Regions from separate parts of the Streptomyces sp. NPDC002265 genome, predicted to be linked through region 2. Evidence: predicted binding sites of a transcription regulator. Region 2 holds the regulator's gene; each other region holds the start of a gene.
What was found. Region 2 encodes HrcA, which represses chaperone genes, less so after heat shock. Its sites were predicted from a motif close to TTNGCACTCNGNNNNNCNGAGTGCNAA; they were not measured.

Region 1: groL (chaperonin GroEL) is a predicted target of HrcA. The motif match lies at 3,356-3,382, and genes of this name have one in related genera.
Region 3: groES (co-chaperone GroES) is a predicted target of HrcA. The motif match lies at 2,565-2,591, and genes of this name have one in related genera.

The regions. Positions count from the first base shown of each region.
Region 1 covers NZ_JBEOWS010000154.1:2,651-9,080, reverse strand. The annotation lists gene ABT085_RS25130 (glucosyl-3-phosphoglycerate synthase) at 1-690, opposite strand, end outside; SAM riboswitch class I at 879-1,019, shown strand; gene thrC (threonine synthase) at 1,037-2,320, shown strand; gene ABT085_RS25120 (MoaD/ThiS family protein) at 2,317-2,592, shown strand; gene ABT085_RS25115 (cold-shock protein) at 3,023-3,229, shown strand; gene groL (chaperonin GroEL) at 3,544-5,166, shown strand; gene ABT085_RS25105 (NADH:flavin oxidoreductase) at 5,442-6,430, shown strand, end outside.
Region 2 covers NZ_JBEOWS010000013.1:51,806-58,235, reverse strand. The annotation lists gene hemW (radical SAM family heme chaperone HemW) at 1-330, shown strand, start outside; gene ABT085_RS04305 (DUF3097 domain-containing protein) at 389-1,195, opposite strand; gene ABT085_RS04300 (MBL fold metallo-hydrolase) at 1,230-2,120, opposite strand; gene hrcA (heat-inducible transcriptional repressor HrcA) at 2,286-3,302, shown strand; gene dnaJ (molecular chaperone DnaJ) at 3,303-4,442, shown strand; gene ABT085_RS04285 (nitronate monooxygenase) at 4,610-5,686, shown strand; gene ABT085_RS04280 (16S rRNA (uracil(1498)-N(3))-methyltransferase) at 5,683-6,423, shown strand.
Region 3 covers NZ_JBEOWS010000110.1:10,290-16,719, reverse strand. The annotation lists gene ABT085_RS20510 (ester cyclase) at 1-86, shown strand, start outside; gene groL (chaperonin GroEL) at 350-1,975, opposite strand; gene groES (co-chaperone GroES) at 2,111-2,419, opposite strand; gene ABT085_RS20495 (polysaccharide deacetylase family protein) at 2,718-3,527, opposite strand; gene ABT085_RS20490 (polysaccharide deacetylase family protein) at 3,524-4,498, opposite strand; gene ABT085_RS20485 (class I SAM-dependent methyltransferase) at 4,589-5,749, shown strand; gene ABT085_RS20480 (RNA polymerase sigma factor) at 5,850-6,430, opposite strand, start outside.

The DNA.
Region 1 (6,430 bases), on a different contig from region 2:
GCCCACCAGGTGCAGCGAGTCGACCAGCATGCCCAGCTCCACCCCGTACCCGACCGGGAACGGCAGCTGTTCCAGCAGGGAGCGGCGGGCCGCGTACTCGCCGCCGAGCGGCTGCACGAACCCGGCCAGCTGCGGCCAGTGCATGTTCAGCAGCGGACGGGCCATCAGCTCGGTGACCCGCCCGCCCTGGCCGGCCGCCCCGCCCAGCGGGCGGTCGTACATGGCCTTGACCAGGTCGACGTCCGGATCGGTGAGCAGCGGGCCCACGATGCCGGAGACGAAGTCGGAGGAGAACTCCCTGAGGTCGGCGTCGATGAAGCAGACGATGTCCCCGCCGGTGACCAGGAGGGACCGCCACAGCACCTCGCCCTTGCCGGGCACGGCCGGGATCCGGGGCAGGATGGCGTCGCGGTGGACGACCCGGGCGCCCGCGGCCGCGGCCACCGCCGAGGTGCGGTCGGTGGAACCCGAGTCGACGACGACGATCTCGTCGACGAGCGGGACCTGCTGCATCAGGTCGTGCCGGATCACGGAGACGATGTCACCGACCGTCTCCTCCTCGTTGAGTGCGGGCAGGACGACGGAGACCGACTGGCCCCGGGCGCGTTTCGCGGCGAGGATCTTGTGGAGCGGGCGGTCGCTGACGGACCAGGAGCGTGTGCTCAGCCAGCGCTCGACTTCTTCCAGCACAGCGGCGGCTCCTTCTGCGTTCTGCGTGCTCGCGGCGGGCGGGGATGCCGGCCGCGACAGCGGCTGACGGGCACGGGCATCTCGCGGTTCGGACGACTCTCTCAACTGTCGGGGCCTTCGGTTACAGTCTTGAACAACGCGGATGACCATCGCATGTCCAGGGTGGCCGACCGCTGAAAACTTCATACCGCTCATCCAGAGGGGCAGAGGGATACGGCCCGATGAAGCCCCGGCAACCCTCCAGTCGGTTTCTCGTTCACGCGAGGCTCCCGGCTCGGGAAGGTGCCAAATCCGTCTCACGGCGAAGTGCGTCGTGAGGAAGATGAGGAGAAAGGGCCTCGCCTCCATGGCTGCGCAGACTGCTGTAAGCACCACGAACCCCGTCGATCTGGGCTCCGCCGCGGCGCTCTCCTGCCGCGAGTGCGGACACCGCGTGCCGCTCGGCCCGGTCTTCGCCTGCGAGGAGTGTTTCGGCCCGCTCGAGATCGCCTACGACTTCTCGCGGTACGAGACCGAGGAGCTGCGCAAGCGGATCGAAGCGGGACCCGCGAACATCTGGCGCTACGCGCCGCTGCTGCCCGTCCCCACGGACGTGGCGGACAAGCCCAACCTCAACCCCGGCTGGACCCAGCTCGTCAAGGCCGACAACCTGGCCCGCGAGCTCGGTGTCACGGGCGGGCTGTACGTGAAGGACGACTCCGGCAACCCGACGCACTCCTTCAAGGACCGGGTCGTCGCCCAGGCCCTGGAGGCCGCGCGCGCCTTCGGCTTCACCACCCTGTCCTGCTCCTCCACCGGCAACCTGGCCGGCGCCGTCGGCGCCGCCGCCGCCCGTGCCGGTCTGCGCTCCTGCGTGTTCATCCCGCACGACCTGGAGCAGGGCAAGATCGTCATGGCCGCGGTCTACGGCGGTGAACTCGTCGGCATCGAGGGCAACTACGACGACGTGAACCGTTTCTGCTCCGAGCTGATCGGCGATCCGGCGGGCGACGGCTGGGGCTTCGTCAACGTCAACCTGCGGCCGTACTACGCGGAGGGTTCCAAGACCCTGGCGTACGAGATCTGCGAGCAGCTCGGCTGGCGGCTGCCCGACCAGCTGGTCGTCCCGATCGCCTCCGGCTCCCAGCTCACCAAGATCGACAAGGGGCTCCAGGAGCTCATCAAGCTCGGGCTGGTCGAGGACCGGCCGTACAAGATCTTCGGCGCCCAGGCGGAGGGCTGCTCGCCGGTGTCGGTGGCCTACAAGGCCGGCCACGACGTCGTACGGCCCCAGAAGCCGGACACCATCGCCAAGTCCCTCGCCATCGGCAACCCGGCCGACGGGCCGTACGTCCTCGACATCGCGCGCCGCACGGGCGGTGCCGTGGAGGACGTGACGGACGAGCAGATCGTGGACGCGATCAAGCTGCTGGCGCGGACCGAGGGGATCTTCGCCGAGACGGCGGGCGGGGTGACGGTGGGCGTGACCCGCAAGCTCATCGAGAACGGCCTGCTCGACCCGGCCCTGACGACCGTCGTGCTGAACACCGGTGACGGCCTGAAGACCCTCGACGCGGTGGCCGGCACCGGTCTGACCGCGACCATCCGCCCGAACCTGGACTCCTTCCGAGAGGCTGGCCTCGCATCATGAGCGTCAACGTCCGCATCCCCACCATCCTGCGCACCTACACCGGCGGCGCCGCCGAGGTGAGCGCCGAGGGCGCGACCCTCGCCGAGGTCATCTCCGACCTGGAGAAGAACCACACCGGCATCGCCGCCCGCGTCCTGGACGACCAGGGCAAGCTGCGCCGGTTCGTCAACGTCTACGTGAACGACGACGACGTCCGCTTCGAGCAGGGGCTCCAGACGGCGACCCCGGACGGCGCCGGCGTCTCCATCATTCCGGCGGTCGCCGGAGGCTGATCATTACCTTCGGTAACCTCGGTTACCGAGTGTTCATCGAATTGCCCCCTCCGCGAGAGAAGCGGAGGGGGCAATTCTGTGTGATTGAGCGCGGTAGAGTTGGGGAAGCAGCTCCCGATTCCGGGGTTTGCGACCTTCACGACCTGCCGCACGGGCGACGAGAAGTAGCCAAAGTGGGCAGGTGTTTTGCGCCTTTCGCTCCCAATGCCCGGCCCAAGTTGCCCTGAAACAAGGCGAATTGCTGGTGTTCGGGGAGCTCGTCGTGCCCGGATTTCTCGTCCGATTGACCTGTTGCAGACGGCAGTTGGACAGATACATTCAGCCGCGGTCGACGCGTTCCGGCGCACGCCCCCGTCCCATGGGGGGTGAGGTCTGACCCGGATCCGCGAAGTGCGGATCTGTGCAAGGGCCAGTAATAGGGGAGTTAGGCATGGCTCAGGGCACCGTCAAGTGGTTCAACGCGGAGAAGGGGTACGGCTTCATCGCGGTCGACGGTGGTGCGGACGTGTTCGTCCACTACAGCGCGATCCAGATGGACGGGTACCGCACCCTGGAAGAGGGCCAGCGGGTCGATTTCGAGATCTCGCAGGGTCAGAAGGGGCCGCAGGCGGACATGGTCCGGCTGGCGGCCGGCTGAAGCACGCGCCGACTTATTGCAGCGACGTTCTTCTGTTCTTCGCCGAAGGGCTCGCATCCCGTGGGGTGCGAGCCCTTCGGCCTGTCCGGGTGCCGTCGCTCGCGACCTGCGGATCAGCCGAGGGCGCTTGCACTCGGCAGGGGCGAGTGCTAATCATTGCGTTAGCACTCTGAAGGTGAGAGTGACAACGAAGGACCGGGTCGGTGAGGCCCGCAGGCCGGGTGGGGCAAGGAACCACGAGGCGTGCGAGCCGTCCGTCGCGGGCGCCAGCGCGGTCCGGAGCAATCCACCCCAGTCCGGGAGGACCACTTCACATGGCCAAGATCATCGCGTTCGACGAGGAGGCACGGCGCGGCCTCGAGCGCGGCATGAACCAGCTCGCGGACGCCGTGAAGGTGACGCTCGGCCCCAAGGGCCGCAACGTCGTCCTCGAGAAGAAGTGGGGCGCCCCCACGATCACCAACGATGGTGTCTCCATCGCCAAGGAGATCGAGCTCGAGGACCCGTACGAGAAGATCGGCGCCGAGCTGGTCAAGGAAGTCGCCAAGAAGACGGACGACGTCGCCGGTGACGGTACGACCACCGCGACCGTCCTCGCCCAGGCGCTCGTCCGCGAGGGTCTGCGCAACGTGGCCGCGGGTGCCAACCCGATGGCCCTCAAGCGCGGCATCGAGAAGGCCGTCGAGGCCGTCTCGGGCGCCCTGCTCGAGCAGGCGAAGGATGTCGAGACCAAGGAGCAGATCGCTTCCACGGCCTCCATCTCCGCCGCCGACACCCAGATCGGCGAGCTCATCGCCGAGGCGATGGACAAGGTCGGCAAGGAAGGCGTCATCACCGTCGAGGAGTCCCAGACCTTCGGTCTGGAGCTGGAGCTCACCGAGGGTATGCGCTTCGACAAGGGCTACATCTCGGCGTACTTCGCCACCGACATGGAGCGGATGGAGGCGTCGCTCGACGACCCGTACATCCTGATCGCCAACTCCAAGATCGGCTCCGTCAAGGACCTGCTCCCGCTCCTGGAGAAGGTCATGCAGTCGGGCAAGCCGCTGCTGATCATCGCCGAGGACGTCGAGGGCGAGGCCCTGTCGACCCTGGTCGTCAACAAGATCCGTGGCACCTTCAAGTCCGTCGCCGTCAAGGCCCCGGGCTTCGGTGACCGCCGCAAGGCGATGCTGAACGACATCGCCATCCTCACCGGCGGCGAGGTGATCTCCGAGGAGGTCGGCCTCAAGCTGGAGAACGCGACCCTGGACCTCCTGGGCCGCGCCCGCAAGGTCGTCATCACCAAGGACGAGACCACGATCGTGGACGGCGCCGGCTCCGCCGACCAGGTCCAGGGCCGGGTCAACCAGATCCGCGCCGAGATCGAGAACTCGGACTCGGACTACGACCGCGAGAAGCTCCAGGAGCGCCTGGCGAAGCTGGCCGGCGGCGTGGCCGTCATCAAGGCCGGTGCCGCCACCGAGGTCGAGCTCAAGGAGCGCAAGCACCGCATCGAGGACGCCGTCCGCAACGCGAAGGCGGCCGTCGAGGAGGGCATCGTCGCCGGTGGTGGCGTGGCCCTGCTCCAGGCCTCCGCGGTGTTCGAGAAGCTCGAGCTCTCGGGTGACGAGGCGACCGGCGCCAACGCCGTGAAGCTCGCCCTGGAGGCCCCGCTGAAGCAGATCGCCGTCAACGGTGGTCTCGAGGGCGGCGTCGTGGTCGAGAAGGTCCGCAACCTGACCGTGGGCTGGGGCCTGAACGCGGCCACCGGCGAGTACGTCGACATGATCGCCGAAGGCATCATCGACCCGGCGAAGGTGACCCGCTCTGCCCTGCAGAACGCCGCCTCCATCGCCGCGCTGTTCCTCACCACCGAGGCCGTCATCGCCGACAAGCCGGAGAAGGCCGCGGCCCCGGCCGGCGGCGGCATGCCGGGCGGTGACATGGACTTCTGATCGACTCTGTCGATCCGCGTCCTTGACCGAGGGCGGTACCTCCCGGCGACGGGAGGTACCGCCCTCGGGCTTTTCCCGGCCCGGCTTTCCCGGCCCGGACGGGCCCTGGGCGGTCGGACGCCGGGCCGGTGCCGTATCCGGCGTGGCCGGGATCACAGGGCGCGTCGGCGGGCTGCCGGAATGCGAGGGGTGGCGGTTCCGTTGAGGTTGGCACGCGATTCATGCGTATGCACATACCGTCCGGTCTATCGTCACTTCCCGAGGAGCCCCCCCACGTGAGCGTCACCGAGTCCGCCGCCTCCCGTGCGGCCGAGATCCTGTCCCGGCCCGTCGAAATCAACGGCCTCACCGTCCCGAACCGCATCGTGATGGCGCCGATGACGCGCGAGTTCTCCCCGGACGGTGTCCCGGGCGAGGACGTGGTGTCCTACTACGCCCGCCGCGCCGCCGCGGGCGTCGGCCTGATCGTCACCGAGGGGACGTACGTCGGCCACGACTCGGCCGGTTACAGCGACCGGGTGCCGCGGTTCCACGGCGAGGACCAGCTGGCGGGCTGGGCGAAGGTCACCGACGCCGTGCACGCGGCGGGCGGGACGATCGTGCCGCAGCTGTGGCACATCGGCATGGTGCGCCGGGCGGGCCAGCCGCCGGTCGCGGACGCCCCGCCGGTCGGCCCCTCCGGCCTCTACAAGGAGGGCGCCGAGGTCACCGGCCAGGCCATGACCCAGCAGGACCTGGACGACGTCGTCGAGGCGTTCGCCAAGGCGGCGGCCGAGGCCGAGCGCATCGGCTTCGACGGCATCGAACTGCACGGCGCGCACGGCTATCTGATCGACCAGTTCCTGTGGGCGGGCACCAACCGCCGCACGGACGCCTACGGCGGCGACCCGGTGGCCCGGACGAAGTTCGCCGCGGAGATCGTCGCCGCGGTGCGCGCGGCGGTCTCGCCCCGGTTCCCCGTCATCTTCCGCTACTCGCAGTGGAAGCAGCAGCAGTACGACGCCCGGCTCGCCGAGACCCCGCAGGAGCTGGAGGCGATCCTGGCCCCGCTCGCCGCGGCCGGTGTCGACGCCTTCCACGCCTCCACCCGCCGTTACTGGGTCCCGGAGTTCGACGACTCCGACCTCAACCTGGCCGGCTGGACGAAGAAGCTGACCGGCAGGCCCGCCATCACCGTCGGCTCGGTCGGCCTCGACGGCGACTTCATCAACGCGTTCGTCGGCGAGGGTTCCCCGGTGCGAGGCATCGACAACCTCCTCGACCG
Region 2 (6,430 bases):
CCAGGCGCGCACTCGCACGTGGGCGGGGTGCGCTGGTGGAACGTCAAGCACCCGGGGGCGTACGCGGCGGCGCTGGCGTCCGGGCGGTCGCCGGGGGCCGGACGCGAGGTCCTGGCGGACGAGGACCGGCGGGTGGAGCGGATCCTGCTGGAGCTCCGGCTGCGGGAGGGGGTGCCGCTGGGCCTGCTGAAGGAGGAGGGGCTCAAGGCGTCGCGCCGGGCACTGTCGGAGGGACTGCTGGCGCAGGAGGCGTACGACGACGGGCGGGCCGTGCTGACGCTGCGGGGGCGGCTGCTGGCGGACGCGGTGGTGCGGGACCTGGTGGACTGAAGGGTCACCCCGTGGCAGCGGCCACGGCCTGCCCGGCCCGGGGCGCTTCAGGGTGCGTTCAGGGCACGGTCACATGGTCGATGAGACGCTCGACACAGCCCAGCAGCTCCGGTTCCAGGTCCTTGTAGGAGCCCACGCGCGCGAGGATCGCCTGCCACACCGCGCCCGTGTTGTCCGAGGGCCAGCCCAGCGCCCGGCACACGCCCGTCTTCCAGTCCTGGCCGCGCGGGACCCGCGGCCACGCCGGGATGCCCAGGGCCGACGGTTTCACCGCCTCCCAGACGTCGATGAACGGGTGGCCCACCACCAGCGCGTGCTCGCTCGTCACCGACGCGGCGATACGGGACTCCTTGGAGCCCGGCACCAGATGGTCCACCAGGACGCCGAGGCGGGCGTCCGGGCCGGGGGAGAACGCGGCGACGATCGACGGGAGGTCGTCGACACCCTCCAGGTACTCCACGACCACGCCCTCGATGCGCAGGTCGTCGCCCCAGACCTTCTCGACCAGCTCGGCGTCGTGCCGACCCTCGACATAGATCCGCCCGGCGCGCGCCACCCGGGCGCGTGCGCCGGGTACGGCGACCGAGCCGGACGCCGTACGGGCGGGCTGCGCAGGGCCGCCCGCGGACGGCCGGACCAGCGTCACCACGGCGCCCTCCAGGAGGAAGCCCCGCGGCTCCAGCGGGAACACCCGGTGCTTGCCGAACCGGTCCTCCAGCGTCACCGTGCCCGCCTCGCAGCGGATCACCGCGCCGCAGAACCCCGTCGCGGGCTCCTCGACCACGAGACCGGGTTCGGCGGGGACCTCCGGTACGGGTCCGGGCTTCTTCCACGGCGGCGTCAGGTCGGGTGAGTACGAGCGCATTCGCACGACGATAGGAGAAGTCGTCGGCGCGGTCTCACGACACGCCGAAACGCCGCGCCAGCGCGTCCCGCTGGGCCCGGACGAAGGCCGCGTCCACCACCGCTCCGTGACCGGGCACGTACAACGCGTCCTCGCCGCCCAGTTCCAGCAGCCGGTCCAGGGCGGCGGGCCAGCGCGACGGTACGGCGTCGGGACCGGCCTGCGGTTCGCCGGACTCCTCGACCAGGTCGCCGCAGAACACCACCACCGGGTCGCTCGCCACCACCACCGCGAGGTCCCGCGCGGTGTGCCCGGGGCCCACGTCCGCCAGCAGGATCCGCGGGCCGCCGGCCGGCTCCAGGGCCAGGGTGCCGTGCACGGTCCGGTGGGGGCGTACGAGGGCGTCGGCGGCCTCCTCCGCGGCCCGGCGGCCGAGGCCGTTGCGCACCGCGTCCGCACACATCCCGGCGCGATCCGCCCCGTAGAAGTCCCCGCCCCGGTCCGCGGTCCCGCGCCCGCCCTCGCGCCCGTGCCCGTCCCCGGCCGCGCTCCCGCCCGCGCTCCCGCGCCCGTGCGCGTCCGCGCGCTCGTTCCCACTCCCGGTCCCGCCCCCGCCCCCGTTCCCCGTGACGGCCGCCCCCGGCGGCGCGGGCGGTGCGCCTTCTCCCGCCGCCACCAGTACCGTCGCGCCCGCGAACGCCGCCGCCCCGAAGACGTGGTCGAAGTGGGGGTGGGTGAGGGCGAGACGGCGCACCCGGCAGCCGGCGAGCGCCTCCGCCTGCCCGCGCAGCCGGGCACCCTCGGCGAGGCTCGACCCGGCGTCGACCAGCAGCGCGGATCCTGCCCCTGTGATCAGTCCCACCGTGCAGTCCCACACCGGCAGCCGGCACCGCCCGACCCCCTCCGCCAGCCGCTCCCACCCCAGCTCTTCCCAAGTCACCGTCATACCGCGACGCTAATGCCGGAAGCGGGCCCGGCACGACGTCGCAGGCCCAGCCTTGCCCGGGGTGTACCCCACGGCCGTACACTGACTCGGGGACCGTTGGCACTCGCGCGCGCAGAGTGCCAGGCGGCAGGCATCAGGGGACGACAGTCTGGAGGTGTGCGCGAGATGCTGAGCGAACGCAGGCTTCAGGTGCTGCGCGCCATCGTCCAGGACTACGTCGGCACCGAGGAGCCGGTGGGCTCCAAGGCGCTGACCGAGCGGCACAACCTCGGTGTGTCCCCGGCGACGGTGCGCAACGACATGGCGGCCCTGGAGGACGAGGGGTTCATCGCCCAGCCGCACACCAGTGCGGGGCGGATCCCCACCGACAAGGGCTACCGGCTGTTCGTCGACAAGCTCGCGGGCGTCAAACCGATGACGGCACCCGAGCGGCGCGCGATCCAGAGCTTCCTCGACGGGGCCGTGGACCTCGACGACGTGGTGGCCCGTACGGTACGGCTGCTCGCGCAGCTGACCCGGCAGGTCGCCGTCGTGCAGTACCCGTCGCTGACCCGCTCGACCGTGCGGCACGTGGAGCTGCTGTCGCTGGCGCCCGCGCGGGTGATGCTGGTGCTGATCACCGACACCGGCCGGGTCGAGCAGCGCGTGGTCGACTGCACGGCGCCGTTCGGCGAGACCTCCCTGGCGGATCTGAGGGCGCGGCTGAACAGCCGGGTCGCGGGCCGCCGGTTCGCGGACGTGCCGCGGCTCGTGGAGGACCTGCCGGACGCGTTCGAGGCGGACGACCGCGGCACGGTCTCGACGGTGCTCTCCACCCTGCTGGAGACACTGGTCGAGGAGAACGAGGAGCGGCTGATGATCGGCGGCACCGCCAATCTGACCCGCTTCGGACATGACTTCCCTCTCACGATCCGCCCGGTGCTCGAAGCGCTGGAGGAGCACGTCGTGCTGCTCAAGTTGCTTGGCGAGGCTGGTGATTCGGGCATGACGGTGCGGATCGGTCATGAGAACGCCTATGAGGGACTCAACTCCACTTCGGTGGTCTCGGTCGGCTACGGTTCGGGCAACGAGGCGGTCGCCAAGCTCGGTGTGGTCGGACCGACTCGTATGGATTACCCGGGAACGATGGGAGCGGTACGCGCAGTGGCACGGTACGTCGGACAGATCCTGGCGGAGTCCTGAGTGGCCACGGACTACTACGCCGTTCTCGGCGTGCGCCGCGACGCGTCGCAGGAAGAGATCAAGAAGGCCTTCCGGCGGCTCGCGCGCGAGCTGCATCCGGATGTGAACCCCGATCCGAAGACCCAGGAGCGGTTCAAGGAGATCAACGCCGCCTACGAGGTGCTGTCGGACCCGCAGAAGAAGCAGGTCTACGACCTCGGCGGCGACCCGCTCTCCCAGTCCGGCGGCGCCGGCGCCGCGGGCGGCTTCGGTGCGGGCGGCTTCGGCAACTTCTCCGACATCATGGACGCGTTCTTCGGCACGGCGTCGCAGCGCGGACCGCGCTCGCGCACCCGCCGGGGCCAGGACGCCATGATCCGGCTGGAGATCGAGCTGGACGAGGCGGCCTTCGGCACCACGAAGGACATCCAGGTCGACACGGCGATCGTCTGCACCACCTGCAACGGTGAGGGCGCGGCGCCGGGCACGACCCCCCAGACCTGTGACATGTGCCGCGGTCGCGGTGAGGTCTCGCAGGTCACGCGGTCCTTCCTCGGCCAGGTCATGACGTCCCGGCCCTGCCCGCAGTGCCAGGGCTTCGGAACCGTCGTGCCCAACCCGTGCCACGAGTGCGCGGGCGACGGCCGGGTGCGCTCCCGCCGGACGCTGACGGTGAAGATCCCGGCCGGTGTCGACAACGGCACGCGGATCCAGCTGGCCGGCGAGGGCGAGGTCGGTCCCGGCGGCGGTCCGGCCGGCGATCTGTACGTCGAGATCCACGAGCTGCCGCACTCCACCTTCCAGCGGCGCGGCGACGACCTGCACTGCACGGTCACGATCCCGATGACGGCGGCGGCCCTCGGCACGAAGGTGCCGCTGGAGACGCTGGACGGCATGGAGGAGGTCGACATCCGGCCCGGCACCCAGTCCGGCCAGTCGATCCCGCTGCACGGCCGTGGCGTCACCCACCTGCGCGGCGGCGGCCGGGGCGACCTCATCGTCCATGTCGAGGTCCAGACCCCGAACAAGCTCGACCCCGAGCAGGAGCGCCTGCTGCGCGAACTGGCCAAGCTGCGCGGCGAGGAGCGTCCGCAGGGGCAGTTCCAGCCGGGACAGCAGGGACTGTTCTCGCGGCTGAAGGACGCGTTCAACGGGCGCTGACCCGAGCGGCCGAGGACATGAAGGGCCCGGGGGCTGCCTGCCCCCGGGCCCTTCGTCCGTACCGCGCGTCCGCTCGCGGCCGCGGCCCGTACGGCACCCGCAGGTCCGGCCGCGGGCCGCGGACGGCCCGATTCGGACTTGTCCGGGGGACGTGACAACATGCCGACATGTCCTCCGCACTGACCGATCTCTGCGCGCATCCGATCGTGCAGGCGCCCATGGCGGGCGGTGTCTCCGTGCCGAAGCTCGCCGCCGCCGTCTGCGAGGCGGGCGGACTCGGCTTCCTGGCCGCCGGGTACAAGACGGCCGACGGCATGTACCAGGAGATCAAACAGCTGCGGAGCCTGACGGCCCGCCCCTTCGGCGTGAACGTGTTCATGCCGCAGCCGGAGTACGCGGAGACCGGCGCCGTCGAGGTGTACGCGCACCAGCTGGCCGGTGAGGCCGCCTGGTACGGCGTGGAGCTCGGCGACCCGGACAGCGGGCGCGACGACGGCTACGACACCAAGCTCGCGGTGCTGCTGGACAACCCGGTGCCCGTGGTCTCGTTCCACTTCGGGGTGCCCGACCGGGACACGCTGGACGCCCTGCGCCGGGCCGGCACCCGCACGATGGTCACCGCGACCACCGTCGAGGAGGCCCTCGCCGTGGAGCGGGCGGGCGCAGACGCGGTGATCGTGCAGGGCGTGGAGGCGGGCGGACACCAGGGCACCCACCGCGACCTCCAGGAGAACGACGGCTGCGGCCTCGCCCTGCTCGCCCTGCTCGCGCAGGTCCGCGAGAGCGTGGGCCTGCCGCTGGTGGCCTCCGGCGGCATCATGCGCGGCAGCCAGATCGCCGCCGTGCTGGCGGCCGGCGCCGAAGCGGCCCAGCTCGGCACGGCCTTCCTGGCCACCACCGAGTCCGGCGCGCACACCGTGCACAAGCAGGCGCTCACCGATCCGCTGTTCGCCCGCACGGAGCTGACCCGCGCGTTCTCCGGGCGGCCGGCCCGCGGCCTGGTCAACCGCTTCCTGCGCGAGCACGGGCCGTACGCGCCCGCCGCGTATCCCGAGATCCACCACCTCACCGCGCCGCTGCGCAAGGCCGCCGCCCTGGCCGCCGACGCGCAGGGCATGGGGCTGTGGGCGGGCCAGGGCCACCGGATGGCCCGCGAGCTGCCCGCCGGGCGGCTGGTCGAGGTGCTGCGCGCCGAACTGGACGCGGCCCGGGCCGCCTTCTCGCAGGGTGGTGAGGTCCGATGACCGCTCCGGTCTTCGTCGTCGACGACGTCCGCGCCGACGGCGCCGGGCAGTACGTCCTCGACGGCCCCGAGGGACGGCACGCGGTGTCCGTGAAGCGGCTGCGGGCGGGCGAGACGGTCGTCCTCACCGACGGCGCCGGACGCTGGGCCGAGGGCGAGGTGGCCGCAGCCGAGGGCAAGGACCGGCTGGTCGTCGACGTGCGCGAGGTGCACGAGGAGCCGGTGCCCACGCCCCGTATCACCGTCGTGCAGGCGCTGCCGAAGGGCGACCGGGGCGAGGTCGCCGTCGAGACCATGACCGAGGTCGGTGTCGACGCGATCGTGCCGTGGGCGGCCTCCCGCTGCATCACCCAGTGGAAGGGCGAGCGCGGGCTGAAGGCGCTCGGCAAGTGGCGGGCCACCGCCCGCGAGGCCGGCAAGCAGTCCCGGCGGGTGCGCTTCCCGGAGGTCGCGGACGCGGCGACGACCCGTCAGCTCGGCGCGCTGCTGGCGGCCGCCGACTTCGCCGCCGTGCTCCACGAGAGCGGCGACGCGCCGCTGGCCGCCGCCGAACTGCCCACCGAGGGCGAGATCGTGCTCGTGGTCGGTCCGGAAGGCGGCGTCTCCCCCGAGGAGCTGGCCCTGTTCGAGCAGGCCGGGGCGCGCCCCTACCGGCTGGGCCCCAGCGTGCTGCGCACCTCGACCGCGGGCACCGCGGCCGCGGCCCTGCTGCTCGGCCGCACCGGACGCTGGTCCTGACCGCAGG
Region 3 (6,430 bases), on a different contig from region 2:
ACGGCAAGCTCGTCGAGGGCTGGTGGCAGTACGACAGACTCGGACTGATGGCGCAGCTGGGAGTGCTGGACGCACTGGAGAACTGAGCCGTCGGTTTCCGTACGGACCCGCGAGGGGCGAAGCCCCCGTTCCCTCTCACAGGGAACGGGGGCTTCCGCCGCGCTGGGCCGTTCGGTGGCGGTACGGGATCCGGTGCCGCCCAGGTCGCGAGTGCCGCCGGACAGCACTCCGCCCCGCCGCGACGAGTTGCGGCGGGGCGGGGCGGAGTGGGCGGGCCTGGTCGGCCGGCGGCGTTCCTGTCGGGGGCCGCCGGGGCCGGGTCAGGACCCGCCGGGGTCACCGGGGTGCGTCAGTGGGAGTGGCCGTGGCCGTGACCGCCGGCGGCCGGCTCCTCCTCTTCCTTCTTCTCGACGACCAGGGTCTCGGTCGTCAGGAGGAGGGAGGCGATGGACGCGGCGTTCTCCAGGGCGGAGCGGGTGACCTTCACCGGGTCGATGACGCCGGCCTTGACCAGGTCGCCGTACTCGCCGGTGGCGGCGTTGAAGCCCTGGCCCTTGTCGAGGTCGGCGACCTTGGAGGTGATGACGTAGCCCTCCAGGCCGGCGTTCTCGGCGATCCAGCGCAGCGGCTCGACGACCGCGCGGCGGACCACGGCGACACCGGTGGCCTCGTCGCCGGTCTTGTCGAGGTTGCCCTCCAGGACCTTGGCGGCGTGGACCAGCGCGGAGCCACCACCGGAGACGATGCCCTCCTCGACCGCGGCGCGGGTCGCGGAGATGGCGTCCTCCAGACGGTGCTTCTTCTCCTTCAGCTCCACCTCGGTGGCGGCGCCGACCTTGATCACGCACACGCCGCCGGCCAGCTTCGCGAGGCGCTCCTGGAGCTTCTCGCGGTCCCAGTCGGAGTCGGTGTTCTCGATCTCGGCCTTGATCTGGGCGACGCGGCCGTGCACGTCGGCGGTCTCGCCGGCGCCGTCCACGATCGTGGTGTCGTCCTTGGTGATGGTGACGCGGCGGGCCGAGCCCAGCACGTCGATGCCGACCTGGTCGAGCTTGAGGCCGACCTCCTCGGAGATGACCGTGGCGCCGGTGAGGATCGCCATGTCCTGCAGCATCGCCTTGCGGCGGTCGCCGAAGCCGGGGGCCTTGATGGCGACGGCGTTGAACGTGCCGCGGATCTTGTTGACGACCAGGGTCGACAGGGCCTCGCCCTCGACGTCCTCGGCGATGATCAGCAGCGGCTTGGAGGAGTTGGTCTGGATGACCTTCTCCAGCAGCGGCAGCAGGTCCTGGATGGAGGAGACCTTGCCCTGGTTGATGAGGATGTAGGGGTCCTCCAGGACGGCCTCCATGCGCTCCTGGTCCGTCACGAAGTACGGCGACAGGTAGCCCTTGTCGAAGGCCATGCCCTCGGTGAAGTCCAGCTCCAGACCGAAGGTGTTGGACTCCTCGACGGTGATGACACCGTCCTTGCCGACCTTGTCCATGGCCTCGGCGATGAGCTCGCCGACCTGCTGGTCCTGGGCGGACAGCGCGGCCACGGCGGCGATGTCGGACTTCTCGTCGATCGGGCGGGCCGAGGCGAGCAGCTCGTCGGAGACGGCCTTGACGGCGGCGTCGATGCCCTTCTTCAGGGCGGCCGGGGAGGCACCGGCGGCGACGTTCTTGAGGCCCTCGCGCACGAGCGCCTGGGCGAGCACCGTGGCGGTGGTGGTGCCGTCACCCGCGACGTCGTTCGTCTTGGTGGCGACCTCCTTCACCAGCTGGGCGCCGAGGTTCTCGTACGGGTCCTCGATCTCCACCTCACGGGCGATGGTCACGCCGTCGTTGGTGATGGTCGGGGCGCCGAACTTCTTGTCGATGACGACGTTGCGGCCCTTGGGGCCGATCGTCACCTTGACCGTGTCGGCAAGCTTGTTGACGCCGCGCTCGAGGGCGCGACGGGCGTCCTCGTCGAACTTCAGGATCTTCGCCATGGGAGCGTTTGCCCTCTCGGAAATCTCGAGGTGAATCAGGGTGAACGACTGCGCCCCCGACGCCCGGCTGATTAATGGTCGCGGGGGCCAGGGGCGCAGTTCAAAAACAAAGTGCTTCGCGAGGAAGCGAGGTGACTACTTCTCGATGATCGCGAGGACGTCGCGAGCCGAGAGGACGAGGTACTCCTCGCCGTTGTACTTCACCTCGGTGCCGCCGTACTTGCTGTACAGCACGATGTCGCCGGTCTTGACGTCGAGCGGAAGACGCTCGCCGTTCTCGAAGCGGCCCGGGCCCACGGCCAGGACGACGCCCTCCTGGGGCTTCTCCTTGGCGGTGTCCGGGATGACCAGGCCAGAGGCCGTGGTCTGCTCGGCGTCCAGCGGCTGGACCACAATGCGGTCCTCGAGCGGCTTGATGGCAACCTTGGAGCTGGTGGTCGTCACGATCCGACCTCCCCCTTCGGAGATCTCACGGGGTTAACTGTCTGAGGTGGCGACCAGGTGGATCCGTCGTCGCGGGTGCCGGACCTGCCCGTCGCGTGTTGGCACTCTCCAGGGGGGAGTGCCAGAGCCGAGACTATGACCGCGATTAGCACTCGGTCAAGCGGAGTGCCAATTGCGGACGGCGCGGCGCGGTTTTTCGCGCCCGGCCGGCGGCGGCGCGGGGATCGACGGTGATGCCGTCGGCCGCGCACGAGACGGTTCGCGCGCGGCCGGACCAGGCCTGTCCCCCGGACAGGTCCTAGACGTAGTCCTCCAGGCGAGCCACCGTCAGTCCCTGTTCCTGGATCCGGCGCAGCAGGTGGGTGGTGCGCTTCCTGAGGGTCGGGCCCGGGGTCTCGTCCGGGCCGACGGCCACGATGTCGCCGGGGAGCAGCCGGTGCGAACCCCTGGTGTACGTCAGGCCGGCCGCGCCCATCGACACCCGCCACAGCACCAGCGTCGAGATACCGCACCGGGCGGCGGCCCGCAGGGTGGCGTGGTCGTACGTCCCGTAGGGCGGCCGGAGCAGCCGCGGGCGCAGGCCGAAGCGGGTCCTGAGCTTCTCCTGCTGTCCGCAGATCTCCGCGCGCTGGCCGACGTAGGGCAGTCCGCGCAGGGACGGGTGGTCGAGGGTGTGGTTCTGCAGGCTCGCGCCGACCGAGCGCAGCCGGGCGAAGTGGCCGTACCCCGGTCCGGCGACGCTGTCGGTGAGGAACATGCTGACCGGGAGCCGCAGTTCGCGGACCATGTCGACGAACCGGGGGTCGCGTTCGGCGCCGTCGTCGTAGGTGAGGAAGACGACCCGGTCGTGGGTCCTGACCCGGTCGACCACCGTCGGCAGGCCCGGTGCGGTGGCGGTGAGCGGCCGGGCCGCCCGCCGGGGGGCCTGGGCCAGCGGGGCCGACAGACCCCAGTGGCGGTACGCCTGTTGGGCGCCAGGGCCGTGCGGTCGCACTCCCTGGGCCGCCTTCCTGCCCAGCCGTTCGATCGGGTCGACGGACTGGGCGCAGCCGGTGAGCAGCAGTACGGCCGACGCCAGCACTCCCGCGGTCAGCGCCCGCAGCCTCACAGGTAGTCCTCCAGGCGGGCCACCGCGTAGCCCTTGTCGGTCACCTTCCGGAGGAACCGCCGGATCATGTCGGGCATGGTGCCCCGCCAGTCGGAGCGGCCCCGGAAGTGGGTCAGGACGATGTCGCCGGGGTGCAGGTCCTGGTCCCACTCGCGGTACTCCCAGTGGTCGACGAAGACCTCCTCGTCCCAGATCGGGGCGTACTTGATGCCGCAGGCCTTCGCGGCGGCCAGGGTGTCCCGGTCGTAGTCGCCGTAGGGCGGGCGGAAGACGGTCGGGCGCCTGCCGTAGTGACGTTCGATCACGTCCTGCATGCCGCAGATCTCGCGCTTCTGTTCCTCGTACGACAGTCCGGGGAGGTAGGGGTGGTGCAGGGTGTGGTTGTTCAGGACCACCCCGCTGCGCTGCATCTTCTTGAAGTAGCCGTAGTCGTCGCTGATCAGGTAGTCGCTGAGGAAGGCGGTGTACGGGATCTTCAGTTCGCTCATCATGCGCAGGAACGCCGGGTCCTTCTCGGCGCCGTCGTCGATGGTGAGGAAGACGATCCTCTTCCTGGTGGGGATCGTGGTGAAGACCGGGGGCAGGTTCCGCTCCCGCCGGCCGTCGACCTCGAAGCCGGCGCGAGCGGTGATCCGCGGCTTCCTCGCCGGTGGCGCCGGGGGTGTCAGCGGGACCCGGGCCAGGCCCCAGCGCCGGGCCGCGGCCGCCCGTGCCGCGTACTCGGCGCGCAGCCGCCCCGCGTAGGCGTCGAGGGCGCGGGCCGGGGGTGCCTGGAGCCCCTGCTGTCCGGGGGCCGGGCGTACCTGGGCGGCCCCGCCGCCCTGCGCACAGCCCGAGGCGACGGCGGCGACGGCGAGCGCGGCGACACCGCCGATCCGGGAGACCCGGCAGGCGCGGGAGACCCTGGAGGTCCGGGGGCTTCTCACAGTCCGAACAAAAGCATTTTTTTCAGCTTGTACGACTACTCGCATGTTGCCGGATCCTCCCAGCCCAGGGCCGCCGGCCGGGCCCGACACCGCCACCGGAGGCGCGCCGTCCACCGACTGGCCCACAATGAGCCGGTGAACGACCTGGACGCCCTCCTCACGCCCGAAGGCCGCGCCCTCCTCCACGAGGTCCGCGACACCGCCCCGGCCGACGAACTCGCCGTCGCCACCCGGCTGCGCCGCGAGCACCCCGCCGACCTGGTGTCGGCGGCGCTCGGCCAGGCACGGCTGCGGCAGCGGGCGGCGGCGAAGTTCGCGGCCGAGGACGCGGAGCGGATGTTCTTCACGCCCAACGGGGTCGAACAGTCCACCCGGGCGACGGTGGCCGCCTACCGCGCGCGGCGGTTCGAGGAGCTCGGCGTGACCTCGGTCGCGGACCTGTGCTGCGGCATCGGCGGGGACGCGATCGCGCTGGCCCGCGCCGGCATCCGGGTCCTGGCCGTGGACCGCGACCCGACGACGGCGGCCGTGGCGCGCGCGAACGCCGAGGCGCTGGGACTCGCCGACCTGATCGAGGTGCGGGAGGCGGACGTCACGGAGGTGGACGTGTCGTCGTACGACGCCGTCTTCGTGGACCCGGCGCGCCGGGGCGGGCGGGGACGCATCTTCGATCCGGAGGCGTACTCGCCGCCGCTGTCCTGGGCGGTGCGGACGGCCCTGGCGGCCCCGCGTGCCGCGCTGAAGGTCGCGCCCGGCATTCCGCACGAGGCGGTGCCCGCCGAGGCGGAGGCCGAGTGGATCTCGGACGGCGGGGACGTGAAGGAGGCGGTGCTGTGGTTCGGGACGAGCCCGGGGGCGGTGCGCTCCACCCTGCTGCCCGGCCCGCGCACCCTGCTCTCCCGCGGCCTGCCCGACCCCGGAGTCCGTTCCGTCGGACGCTACTTGTACGAGCCCGACGGCGCCGTCATCCGTGCCCATCTGGTGGCCGAGGTGGCCGAGGAGGTCGGCGGCGGCCTCGTCGACGAGACGATCGCGTACGTGACGTCGGACGAGCTGCGCCCGACCGTGTACGCCTCGGCGTACGAGATCACCGACCAGCTCCACTTCAGCGTCAAGCGGCTGAAGGCGCTGCTGCGGGAGCGGGAGGTCGGGGTGCTGACCGTCAAGAAGCGCGGGTCGGCGGTGGAACCGGAGGAGCTGCGGCGCAAGGTCAAGCCGCAGGGGCCGCACGCGGCGACGGTGTTCCTCACCCGGGTGGCGGGGGCGCCGACGATGCTGATCGGCCGTCCGGCCTAGGGCAGGCCTTGGGGGGCGCTTCCGGCAGTGCGGGCCTGCGGCCGCCGTGCGGGTCCGTCGTGGCCGGTCGCGCGGCTCCCCCGGCCCTTCGGGGCGCTGTTCAGGGTGTGGGGTTGTCTGCTCGTCGTCGTAGCAGCCGTCGTTCCCGTTCGTTGCGGGCCAGGGCGGCCGCCCGGGCGAACTCCGTGCGTGCCTCCCCCGTGCGGCCCAGCCGTGCCAGCAGGTCCCCCCGGACGCTCGGCAGCAGGTGGTAGTCCCGCAGGGCGGGTTCGGCGGCCAGCGCGTCGACGATCTCCAGGGCCGGGGCCGGACCGTCCGCCATCGACACGGCCACCGCGCGGTTGAGTTCGACGACCGGGGAGGGGGCGCGGACGGCCAGCAGACCGTACAGGGTCGCGATGGCCTGCCAGTCGGTGTCCTCGTAGGTGTGGGCGTGGGCGTGACAGGCGGCGATCGTGGCCTGGAGGACGTACGGGCCGGGGACGCCGGTGACAGTGGCGTCGGCACGGGCGAGGGCGTCGACGCCACGGGCGACGAGCATGCGGTTCCAGCGGCGGCGGTTCTGGTCCTTGAGCAGGATCGGCTCGCCGTCGGGGCCGGTGCGGGAGGCGGTGCGGGAGGCCTGGAACTCCAGCAGGGAGGCGAGCCCGTGCACCTCCGGCTCCTTGGGCATCAGCGCCG